3 regions of the Desulfofundulus sp. genome follow, and region 1 is predicted to be linked to each of the others. Evidence: riboswitches for the same ligand, from Rfam matches in the RefSeq annotation. Region 1 holds a riboswitch; each other region holds the start of a gene.
What was found. Region 1 has a riboswitch for cobalamin ahead of cobT (nicotinate-nucleotide--dimethylbenzimidazole phosphoribosyltransferase). Riboswitches for the same ligand answer to the same signal wherever they lie in the genome.
Positions count from the first base shown of each region.

Region 2: it holds a riboswitch for cobalamin, as region 1 does, so the genes downstream of both, thiC (phosphomethylpyrimidine synthase ThiC) here and cobT (nicotinate-nucleotide--dimethylbenzimidazole phosphoribosyltransferase) in region 1, are expected to answer to the same signal.
Region 3: it holds a riboswitch for cobalamin, as region 1 does, so the genes downstream of both, cobU (bifunctional adenosylcobinamide kinase/adenosylcobinamide-phosphate guanylyltransferase) here and cobT (nicotinate-nucleotide--dimethylbenzimidazole phosphoribosyltransferase) in region 1, are expected to answer to the same signal.

Region 1 is NZ_JBNATZ010000119.1:97-3,812, forward strand. It holds partial or broken gene ACPLUI_RS08575 (hypothetical protein) at 1-742, shown strand, start outside; gene ACPLUI_RS08580 (ferredoxin domain-containing protein) at 771-1,295, shown strand; cobalamin riboswitch at 1,375-1,629, shown strand; gene cobT (nicotinate-nucleotide--dimethylbenzimidazole phosphoribosyltransferase) at 1,717-2,784, shown strand; gene fbp (fructose-1,6-bisphosphate aldolase/phosphatase) at 2,886-3,716, opposite strand, start outside.
Region 2 is NZ_JBNATZ010000088.1:5,646-9,361, forward strand. It holds gene ACPLUI_RS07205 (ribonuclease J) at 1-766, shown strand, start outside; partial or broken gene ACPLUI_RS07210 (ClpP family protease) at 1,018-1,473, shown strand; cobalamin riboswitch at 1,560-1,845, shown strand; gene thiC (phosphomethylpyrimidine synthase ThiC) at 1,960-3,258, shown strand; partial or broken gene ACPLUI_RS07220 (phosphomethylpyrimidine synthase ThiC) at 3,262-3,716, shown strand, end outside.
Region 3 is NZ_JBNATZ010000167.1:802-4,517, reverse strand. It holds gene ACPLUI_RS10350 (LL-diaminopimelate aminotransferase) at 1-609, shown strand, start outside; gene ACPLUI_RS10345 (translation initiation factor 2) at 678-941, shown strand; gene ACPLUI_RS10340 (DUF3842 family protein) at 1,117-1,533, shown strand; cobalamin riboswitch at 1,595-1,768, shown strand; gene cobU (bifunctional adenosylcobinamide kinase/adenosylcobinamide-phosphate guanylyltransferase) at 1,873-2,472, shown strand; gene ACPLUI_RS10330 (cobyric acid synthase) at 2,515-3,716, shown strand, end outside.

The sequences.
Region 1 (3,716 bases):
GCTGCGGGCCGGCGGTACCTTTCCCGGAGCCCAAAAGCTCGCCTTCATGCTCCGGGATATTCAGTCCAACCTGGACCTTCTTAAACAGGCTCTCGAACAGTTAATGCGGTACCGGGGGGATGATTTGTCGCGGTTGAATTTCGGGCGGGTCTTGATGACCCTCATGGATACCAGGTTTAAAAACCTGCGCCCCCTCGTCAAGAACACCATCCAGCAAATTGCTGCTGCCGGAACAGAATTGCCGGAGGAGGTTACCTGCTGCGTCCCTTCACTGAATTGCCTGGTGGGGCTTAACCCGCTGACGTTAAAAAGTTTTGATGAGGTGGTCAGGGACGTGGAGGCAGCTGTAGCTCTGCTCCAGTCTGACAGAGAAAACCCGGCCGATGTAGTGCTCCCTTCGGCCATGAGTTCTGTCATCCACAGCTCCGGTAGCGTTTACGTAACCCGGCGGGGCTGTGTCAATACCACTATCCATGCCGGGCGGGATGTAGTAATCAAAGGTTCTTTCAAGGGTGGGGAAATCTTTTGTGAAGGCAATGCCGAAATAGAGGAACTCGGCAGCACCCTGGGGGCACCCCCGGTGGTCAGGGTGGGGGGGAACGGGTTGATAAGGGTAAAGCGGGCTTTTGCTGGAGCTGTGGTGCAGGTGGGGCGGCGGCGCATGATTCTTACGCAGGAAATGGGCTCCTTTAAAGCCCGTCTCAATAAAGAAGGGGAACTCGATATTATCCCTGGAAATTGATCCATTACATAAAGGCAGGTGATGTTTTTTGCGCGAGGCCATGTTGATGGTCGCCCAGTTGATGGCGCTGTCGGCCCGTACTGCGCCAAAGGGGCTGGGCCAGGATTATGTAGGTATCCGGGTGCTGTCGGGAGAGGAGCTCTTCCGGCTCGCTGATGAAATGGAACGTTTTGGGAAGGAACGGGGGAAGGCCAACTTCGACCGGGATGCCGATAATGTACGCCGGTCGGATGCTGTAGTGCTTATTTCCCTCACGGAAAACAAACCTCTGGGACTGAACTGCGGCGCCTGCGGTTTCAGCCGGTGTGAGGAGTTGCAAACACGGGAGGGTCCGGAATTTCCCGGCCCGTTATGTGCCTGGCGTCTCCTGGACGTGGGCATTGCCCTGGGTTCGGCGGTCAAAACGGCCAGTCTTTTTAACGCTGACAACCGGATTATGTACCGGGTGGGTACGGTTGCCCGCCGTATGGGTCTGCTCCAGGGCGCAATTGTGGTAGGGATTCCGATCTCCGCTACAGGCAAGAACATTTATTTTGACCGTCCGGTCAAGTAGCGTTAAATTTTTTAAGAGATGGCAGGAAATTAACCGGATATGTAGAATTACACTCCTGTAGGACTTAGTAGTGAACAGGCGAATATTAATGTCAGCAGGTGCCCCTGTTTAAAAGCGGGGGAGAATAGGGAATCAGGTGCAAATCCTGAGCGGTCCCGCCACTGTGATCGGGGAGCAACCTCCATAATAAGCCACTGGTCAATTCTCAGCTTAACCTGTTTTGCTCTGACGTGAAGTCGCAGCGAACCAATTACGCATGGCTGAGTGCGGACTGGGAAGGCGGGTGGTTGTGAGGATCCGGAGCCAGGAGACCTGCCTGCTGATTGTAACCCGCTGGATGATGGTAAAGTCCACGGCCTTATTCGGGCTGTGGACTTTTTTAATTCTTTAACTATCTTTAAAACAAGGGAGGTTGGTCGTTTTGCTGCTGGAAAATACTATGGCCGAAGTTGGGGCGCTTTACCCCGGCCCCATGGCCGAAGCCCAGAAAAGGCTGGATAGCCTGATCAAACCACCCGGCAGTCTGGGTCGGCTGGAGCAGCTGGCCGTGCAGCTGGCCGGCATTACCGGCAATCCCCGTCCGGTGGTTGGTGACAAAGTGGTTATTATTATGGCCGGCGACCACGGGGTGGTGGCGGAGGGTGTGAGTGTGGCACCCCAGGAGATTACCCACCAGCAGATTCCGGCTTTCCTTACGGGGGTGGCTGGTATCGGCGTGCTGGGTCGGCTCGCCGGCGCCCGTCTGGTAGTGGTGGACGTGGGGGTGGCGGTACCGGTAGATTACCCCGGCGTGCTGAACCGGAAAGTGCGTCCAGGTACGGGGAACATTGCCTGTGGCCCGGCCATGACCCGGGAGGAGGCGGTACGTTCGGTGGAAGTGGGTATCGAGGTGGTCCGGAGTGAAATTGACCGGGGAGCAACTTTGATTGCCCTCGGTGACATGGGTATAGGGAACACTACTCCCAGCAGTGCTATTGCCGCAGCACTGGGAGGCTATACGCCTGAAGAGGTAACCGGCCGGGGCACCCTGGTTAACGACCAGGTTCTGCGCCGCAAGATAAATGTGGTAGCCAGGGCACTTGAAGTCAACCGGCCCGATCCTGCAGATGCACTGGACGTGCTGGCTAAGGTGGGTGGGTTGGAGATCGGAGGCCTGGCCGGGGTTATTCTGGGGGCAGCTGCCAGGCGGGTGCCGGTGATCATTGACGGCTTCATTACAACGGCGGCTGCCATGGTGGCGGCCGCCCTGCAGCCCAGAGTAAAGGAATTCATGATTGCCTCCCATCTTTCCGGTGAGAAGGGTCATCGTCTGATGCTGGAATACCTGGGACTGACACCCATGCTCTACCTGAATATGCGTTTAGGTGAGGGGACTGGTGCAGCTCTGGCCATGCACCTGGTGGAGGCGGCGTGCCGGGTGATTAATGAAATGGCAAGTTTCAGCGAGGCCGGTCTGACTGATCTGGATGAAGATAAAATCTTGAAGTAAACAAAAAAATAACCAGGGCCCTGAACACCGCCTGCAGGTGGTTCAGGGCCTGCTTATTTAACCGGCCATTAAGGATGTAAGAGGTCTCGGGATTCAGATTCTTAGCGAAGTTTTTCAAAACGGTCCTTGAGTTTTTTCAATACCTGGGGCATGGTGGTATATTCCATTTCGTCCAGGTGCAGCCGGTGGGGTTCAAAAGGCCCCAAAGTGCGCATATAGTTGGCAATTTCGTTAGCCATCTGACGGGCCTGGTCGAAGGCCGGGTCGGCAAAGAAGTCCTGGGGACCGATGAGCTTGCCTTCAGCCAGCTGGAAACCAAGGGCAACAACCCGGGGCGGCCCGTCAAAACGGGACGGTGTGGCTTCCTGCATGCTGACCGGCATCAGAGGACCGCTGTGAGAGCCGCGCATCCAGCCGCTGACCAGGTGGGGTTTGGTGAAGGGTTCCAGCACTTCCCCAACCGCGGGCATACCGCTCTGGCAGCGCACGATACATACCGGGTCATCTTTACCTACGTAGCGACCGGCCATCAGGTTTAACCTCTGTGTACTGGATACGGCGGCAATTTCCCCCGTTTTCTTATGAAAAACGCGCTTGATGCAGTAGCGACCGGGGGCGCCGATGAAGACAAGCATGTCATATATTTCCTCGGGAGCAGAGAAAGTAACCCGGGTGTTCTCAATCAGGTCCCGGACTTCGAAAATGAATCCGTCGTGCATACTGGGGTCTATGACCAGGCCGGCTGTGTTAAAGGGATCGGCAAAAATTTTGTACAGAGGCAGGTTCCATGCCCCCGGTTCTGTCTTGTCGGCCATAAAGACTATGATGGGTTCGCTCTTGCGCTCTTCAAACTCCATTTCCGCTACCCCGGGCCCCAGGCCTTTGATGTTTCCTGAAAAAGCATCAGCCAGCAGGTCCTGGCCTGCTCCATA
Region 2 (3,716 bases), on a different contig from region 1:
GGGTGAGCCCATGTCGGCCCTTACCAGGATGGCGCTGGGGGACCACCGGCAGGTGGAAATTCTTCCTGGTGATACCATTATTATTTCTGCTACCCCCATCCCGGGCAACGAAAAGCTGGTGGCGCGTATTATCGATCAGCTCTTCAAGCAGGGTGCTCATGTCATCTATGAGGCGGTTTCGGGTATTCATGTGAGCGGTCACCCCAGCCAGGAAGAGCTTAAACTGATGATCAATCTGGTCAAGCCGCGGTTTTTCGTGCCGGTACACGGTGAGTACCGTATGTTGATCAAACATGCGGAGCTGGCCCGCACCATGGGTATTCCGGCGGAGCATATTTTTGTGGCCGAAAACGGCCAGGTGCTGGAGTTTACCCGTCGTTCCGGGCGTATTGCCGGGCGGGTAACGGCGGGGCGCGTGCTGGTGGACGGTCTGGGCGTGGGTGATGTGGGTAACATTGTACTGCGCGACCGCAGGCAGCTTTCCCAGGACGGGATCTTGATCGTAGTCGTAACTATCAATCGCGAATTGGGTCAGGTTATGGCCGGGCCGGATATTGTCTCAAGAGGCTTTGTTTATGTGCGGGAGTCCGAGCAATTGATGGAAGAAGCCCGGCAAAGGGTCAAGGAGGCCCTGGAGAAGTGTAACGATCGGGGTCTTTCGGAATGGGCGGCTATCAAGTCACAGGTGAGAGACGTGTTAGGAAAGTTCCTCTACGAAAAAACAAGGAGAAGGCCCATGATCCTGCCCATAATCATGGAAGTATGAACACCGCATACTGGAAAGCCGGAAGGTCCTGGGACAAAGGCCTTCCGGCTCTTTACATGCGCCGGGTTTCCCTGATGCATACATAAAAACCGTATTGGCAAGGCGAACGCAGGTAGCGTGGCTCCGGTGGAACGCGGGTTCAGGTAGCCCGTGTTTGTGTTTATATGTGTATTTTATCCCTTCACATAACCATACTAGAGAAGAGAGAAAAACCTGTGAGAGGATGGGTAAAAGTGCCTGGTGATTGGACTATATGGGGCCACGAGGGAGAGTACCCGTGCACGCCTCCGGAAAACCCTCCGGAAGAGCCTGTTGCGCCCCCCAAGCGGGAAACCGATAACCCCGGGTCTACTCCGGCGCCCCAACGGGTACAGGGGCGTACTAAGGAAAGTATGGAATCCATTAAAGAGATGGGGTCCAGTTCCGTGCCTGAAGTTAAAAGCAACATTCACTGTTTGACCATTGTAGGCCAGATTGAAGGCCACCTGGTATTACCACCGCAAAACAAGACCACCAAGTATGAACATCTCATCCCTCAACTGGTGGCTCTGGAGCAGAGCCCGGATGTGGAAGGCGTGCTGGTGGTATTGAACACGGTGGGTGGGGATGTGGAGGCGGGCCTGGCTATTGCAGAAATGATCGCCAGCCTTTCCAAACCTACAGTATCCATCGTACTGGGCGGGGGACACAGCATCGGGGTGCCGATAGTGCCCCTGTCGCTACCCCAAAGCTTTTGACCTCCTCACAAATTTCATTCTTGATCGGAGGTGAGGATGTGATAAAATAATGGTAATAATTGAATAGTCAAACAGGTGCCTCATGAAGGGGAGAATAGGGAAGTCCGGACGGGTGGCATACCACCCGGAAACGGCGCGGTCCCGCCACTGTAGTCGGGGAGCTTGAAGCGGTCACTGGCCATCACTCAGTTCAGGTGAACCCCTTGGCAATGTGAGCTTGTTATTGCTAGCGAGAGAGTTGCGCTGAAGGGAGCTACACATGGCTGAGTGTCAGCTGGGAAGGCCGGGTGGAAGGAGCTATGATCCGTTAGCCAGGAGACCTGCCTGTTTGAGGGAATGGCTGCTCTCGCGAGAAAGGGCGGCCGTGCGCGGAGGATGATGGTAAAGTCCTCAGCCAGATGGTTGTTTTTGGCTGGGGACTTTTTATTTTATTTCATCCATGGAGGTGTTGCGGAAATGCCAACACAAATGGCCAGGGCTCTGGCCGGTGAGATCACGCCCGAGATGAAAAGGGTGGCCGGGCGGGAGGGGGTGGACCCGGAATTTATCCGCCGGGGAGTAGCGGAAGGCACCATCGTCATACCACGCAACCGCATGAGAAAGAACATCGATCCCGTGGGTATCGGAACGGGCCTTGCTGTGAAGGTGAGCGCCAGTGTGGGCCTGGCGGGGGAAAGGGACACCATCGAGGGGGAGGTGGCCAAAGTACGGGCAGCCCTGGAAGCAGGTACCGATGCCCTCATGGATCTGAGCGTGTGTGGTGACATTGACGGTGCCCGGCGGGCCGTGCTGGCCGCAACCACCACGCCCGTGGGTACCCTGCCAGTGTACCAGGCCCTGGCGGAAGCCCGGGAGAAGTACGGGGCGGCGGTCAAAATGAAGGTGGACGAGATGTTCGAGGTAATCGAGCGGCAGGCGGCCGACGGAGTGGATTTTCTGGCCCTGCACTGTGCCACCACGTGGCAGACCCTGCGGGCGGCCAGAAAGCACCGCCGCATCGATTACCTGGTCAGTCACGGGGGCAGCCACTTAATGGGCTGGATGATTTACAACCAGCGGGAGAATCCTCTTTATGAGCATTTCGACCGGCTGCTGGAGATCTGCCGCCGCTACGATGTTACCTTGAGCCTGGCCGACGGGTGGCGTCCCGGCTGCCTGGCCGATTCCCTGGACGCGGCCCAGGTGCAGGAACTCGTGGTGCTGGGGGAACTGGTGGCCCGGGCCCGGCAACAGCAGGTGCAGGTGATGGTGAAAGGACCGGGGCACGTCCCCCTGGGGCACCTGAAGGCCACCGTACAGCTGGAAAAGCAGATTTGCCACGGGGCACCCTATTTTGTCTTCGGCCCGGTGGTTACGGACATCGCCCCTGGGTACGACCATATTACGGCAGCCATCGGCGGGGCCCTTGCAGCCTGGGCCGGGGCGGAATTTCTCTGTTATGTCACCGCTGCGGAGCACCTGGGACTGCCCGATGTGGAGCAGGTGCGGGAAGGGGTTGTTGCCGCCCGTATTGCCGCCCATGCGGCCGACGTGGCCAGGGAACCACGGGCGGCGCAGTGGGACCTGGAAATGTCCCGGGCACGCAAGGCCCTGGACTGGGAGAGGCAAATCCAACTGGCCCTCGACCCCGGCCGGGCCGGTGCCCTTCGCCGGGAACGCAGCCGTGGTTCTCACCGGACGTGCGCCATGTGCGGCAAGTACTGTGCCATGCAGGTAGTAGGGGAATATCTGGGCAAAGAGCAGGGGGTGTGTTAGGTGATGACCCAGTTGTTGGCGGCCAGGGAGGGCCGCATCACGCCGGAGATGGAGAAGGTGGCCCGGCGGGAAGGAGTGGATCCGGAATTCATCCGTGCCGGGGTGGCTGCAGGTACAATCGTCATCCCGAAAAACAGGTTGCGGAAAGGGATCCGGACCTGCGCCATCGGGCGGGGCCTGCGGACCAAGGTGAATGCCCTCATCGGCACCTCCAGCGACCGGGACGACCCGGAAATGGAGGCCCGCAAGATCGAGGTGGCCATTTCCGCCGGGGCCGATGCCATTATGGACCTCTCTACCGGGGGGGACATCGACGGCATGCGCTTGTTAAGCCTCGAAAGGGCTACGGTTCCCGTGGGAAGTGTGCCCATCTACCAGGCTGGCATTGAGGCCATCGAGAAGAGGGGCGGCATTGTGGCTATGACCCCGGAGGACATGTTTGAAACCATAGAAAAGCA
Region 3 (3,716 bases), on a different contig from region 1:
GAACAGGTGGTCGTTTTTGCCCGAGACTACGATATTCTGGTTTGCCATGACGTGGCGTATGCCGAACTGGCCTATGATGGTTTTAAACCCATGAGTTTTCTGGAAGTACCCGGTGCTAAAGAAGTAGGTATTGAATTCTATTCTCTTTCCAAGACGTATAATATGGCGGGCTGCCGTATCGGCTTTGCTGTGGGTAACCGGGACGTGCTGGCCGCTCTTGCCCGCATCAAGTCCAACATTGATTATGGTGTCTTCCGGGCGGTTCAGGAAGCAGGTATTGCGGCCCTGGAAGGACCACAGGACTGTGTGGAAGAAATGGCCCGTATTTACCAGCGCAGGCGGGATGTGCTGGTGGACGGACTGGCCCGTTATGGCTGGCAGATGCCCAAACCCAGCGCTTCCATGTTTATCTGGGCTCCTCTGCCGGCAGGATATACTTCTTCGCGGCAGTTTGCCCTGGACTTGCTGGAGCGGGCAGGGGTGCTGGTAATTCCCGGCCTGGCTTTTGGGGCCATGGGGGAGGGCTATGTACGTATAGCCATGGTTCAGGAAGAGGAATTGCTGGCTGAGGCCGTGGAGCGCATTGGCAGGGTATTTTCGTTCCGTTAGCCTGTCGTCTATTGCCACCAGGGGCAGCATATATTAAAAACAGACCTGCTGCCCGAGGTGGTGGATCGATGGATATGTTTGAAATGCAACGGCGAATCCAGGAACTGGAAGAAAAGGTGGAACAGCTTCGTTTAAGCCGTCGGGTTTTAATGAATTTGATAGAACGGATGGAGAAGGAAAGATCATCCTTTCTGGCCCGGTTGGAACAGGAGAATAGGCGGTTGCACCGGGCTAATTACCGTTATGCCCGGTCTCTATTACGCAAAAACTTACAGATTTTAGAGCTTGAGTCGAGACTCAAGGACTACCTGTCCCGGGACTCCGTAAATTAACTTTGCAGTATACACGAGAGCGAAAGGCCGGGTCTCGTGGCAGCTCAAGCAGGTTTCCGATTCAGGATGCCAGCGGGATCCGGTCCGCGGTTCCCGGTGTATTTTGTAGGAACCATTGGTGGGCTGGGGACGAGCCCTTTAAAGTTCGAAATTTAGAGATTCAGGAGCGAATATTATGCGTATTGCGGTAGTGGACGGTCAGGGTGGCGGTATTGGCAAGCATATCATGGAAAGGTTGCGCCGGGAATTGCCTGAGGATGTCGATATTCTGGCCCTGGGGACCAATGCCCTGGCTACTTCGGTGATGCTCCGGGCTGGCGCTAACGAGGGAGCGACCGGTGAAAATGCGGTAATTTACAATGCACCCCGGGTAGATCTTATCGTGGGCCCGGTAAGCATTCTTTTCCCTCATGCCATGATGGGGGAATTGACTCCGGCCATGGCCACAGCCCTTGCTGCGAGTCCAGCCCCTAAAATTCTGTTACCCCTGGTAAGGGGGTCCGTGGAACTGGTGGGATTGCGTACCGAACCTCTGCCCCACCTTATTGATGAATTGGTTCAGCGCGTCAAGGAATACGTACAAAATTTTTAACGGTTCCTAGAGGATTTTTCTATTAATATGGCGAATTAGCCAAAAATAATTCAGCAAAATAATCTCAACCTGACCCGCAGGTGCCCCAACGGGGAGAATAGGGAATCAGGTGGAAGTCCTGAGCGGTCTCCGCCACTGTAACCGGGGAGTAGCCCTGCAATGCCACCGCCAGGGAAGGCGCGGGGCAGGACGATGATCCGGGAGCCAGGATACCTGCCTGCGGGTGCCTTAACCCCCTTCGCGAGAAAGGGGCATGGCGCATTCGGGGCTAGGGACTGGCCTGGCACAAGTTTTCCCGGTCTTTCGAAGGCTGGGGTTTTTATTTTAAGGGGTGTTTTTATGGCTCTGGTGCTTGTTCTTGGCGGTGCCAGGAGTGGCAAAAGCGATTTTGCCGAGGAAATGGCCACTTCATCCGGTTCGAGAGTTGTTTATGTAGCTACGGCGGCCGCAGGGGACGACGAAATGGCCCGCCGGATCGCTCATCACCGCAGGCGTCGTCCTGCAGGGTGGCTTACTGTAGAAGAGACACACTGGTTGGAAAAAGTGGTCAGGCAATGTGAAAAACAGGCAGATGTTATTTTAATTGACTGTTTAACCATGTGGGTGACCAACCTGTTGCTGGACGAAAGCCTGCTGCCCCCTGGCAGTTCGGTGGAAGACAGAGAATGTTTCATTCTGGAACAGGCCCGGCAACTGGGCAGGACTGCTTCCGCCTCGCCCGCGCGGGTGATTATGGTGGCCAATGAAGTAGGGATGGGCCTGGTGCCGGAGAATGCCCTTGGCCGTTTGTATCGCGATGTGGCGGGGCGGGTTAACCGGCTGCTGGCCCGGGAGGCTGAGGAGGTTTACCTGGTGGTGGCCGGTCTGCCGGTAGAAATAAAGTCCCTGGCGGTTGGCAGGAGGGTGGGTGCGCAAGATCCTGCCGGAGTTCGCCGTTGATAGTTGAAAAAATGGGACTTGTGAATAAGGAGGTTTTTCTTCATGCTGGCCAGGACTATTATGGTGCAGGGAACTGCTTCACATGTAGGTAAAAGTGTCCTGGTAGCCGCTCTTTGTCGCATTTTTTACCAGGATGGCTATCGTGTGGCTCCTTTTAAATCTCAAAATATGGCTCTGAACTCTTTTGTAACCAGGGATGGGGGTGAGATGGGCCGGGCTCAGGTGGTGCAGGCCGAGGCTGCCGGGATAGAGCCCCATGTGGACATGAATCCCATTTTGCTCAAGCCTACGGGACAGGCTTCCTCCCAGGTGGTTGTGCTGGGCCGGCCGGTAGGGAACCTTTCCGCCCGGGATTACCACCACGACTATGCACAGAAGGCGTGGGAAATCATCTGCCAGGCTCTTGATCGGCTGCGCCGCTGTTATGATATTGTTGCCATTGAGGGGGCCGGGAGTCCCGCCGAAGTCAACCTCCAGGCTACGGAAATTGTAAACATGCGGGTTGCCCGGCTGGCGGAAGCACCAGTACTGCTGGCCGCCGATATAGATAAGGGCGGCGCCCTGGCTGCAGTCGTTGGTACCCTGGAGTTGCTCCCTGAGGAAGATCGCCAGCGGGTGGCGGGGATCATTATCAATAAGTTTCGTGGAGATCTAAAACTGTTCCAGCCGGCAGTGGATTTCCTGGAAGCAAAAACAGGCATACCGGTGGTCGGTGTGGTCCCCTACTTTGAAGGCTTCAGGGTACAGGAAGAAGATACAGTTTCCGAGGCGAGCCTGCTCAGAAGTCGGAGGGCATCCACCCGTGAAATAGAAATAGCGGTCATTCACCTCCCCCATATTTCAAATTTTACTGATTGTGACCCCCTGGAAGACGAGCCCGATGTGAATTTGCGTTATATCGGCAAGGGGACTCCTCTGGGGAATCCGGATTTGATCATCCTTCCTGGAAGTAAAAACACTATTGAGGACCTGGTTTCTTTAAAGCGGTCCGGCCTTGCTGGCGAAATATGCCGGCTGGCCCGGGAAGGGACACCTGTAATTGGCATATGTGGCGGCTTTCAAATGCTGGGCAGGGAGCTGGCCGATCCTTACGGGACTGAATCCAGCATTCCCAGGATAGAGGGGCTGGGGCTGCTCGATATCAGCACTGCCTTCGCACCGGAGAAGGTTACTACTCAGGTTGAAGCTACCGTTACCGGCGGAGGGCCGCTTTTAACGCCGGCCCGGGGGCGAAAGGTAGTGGG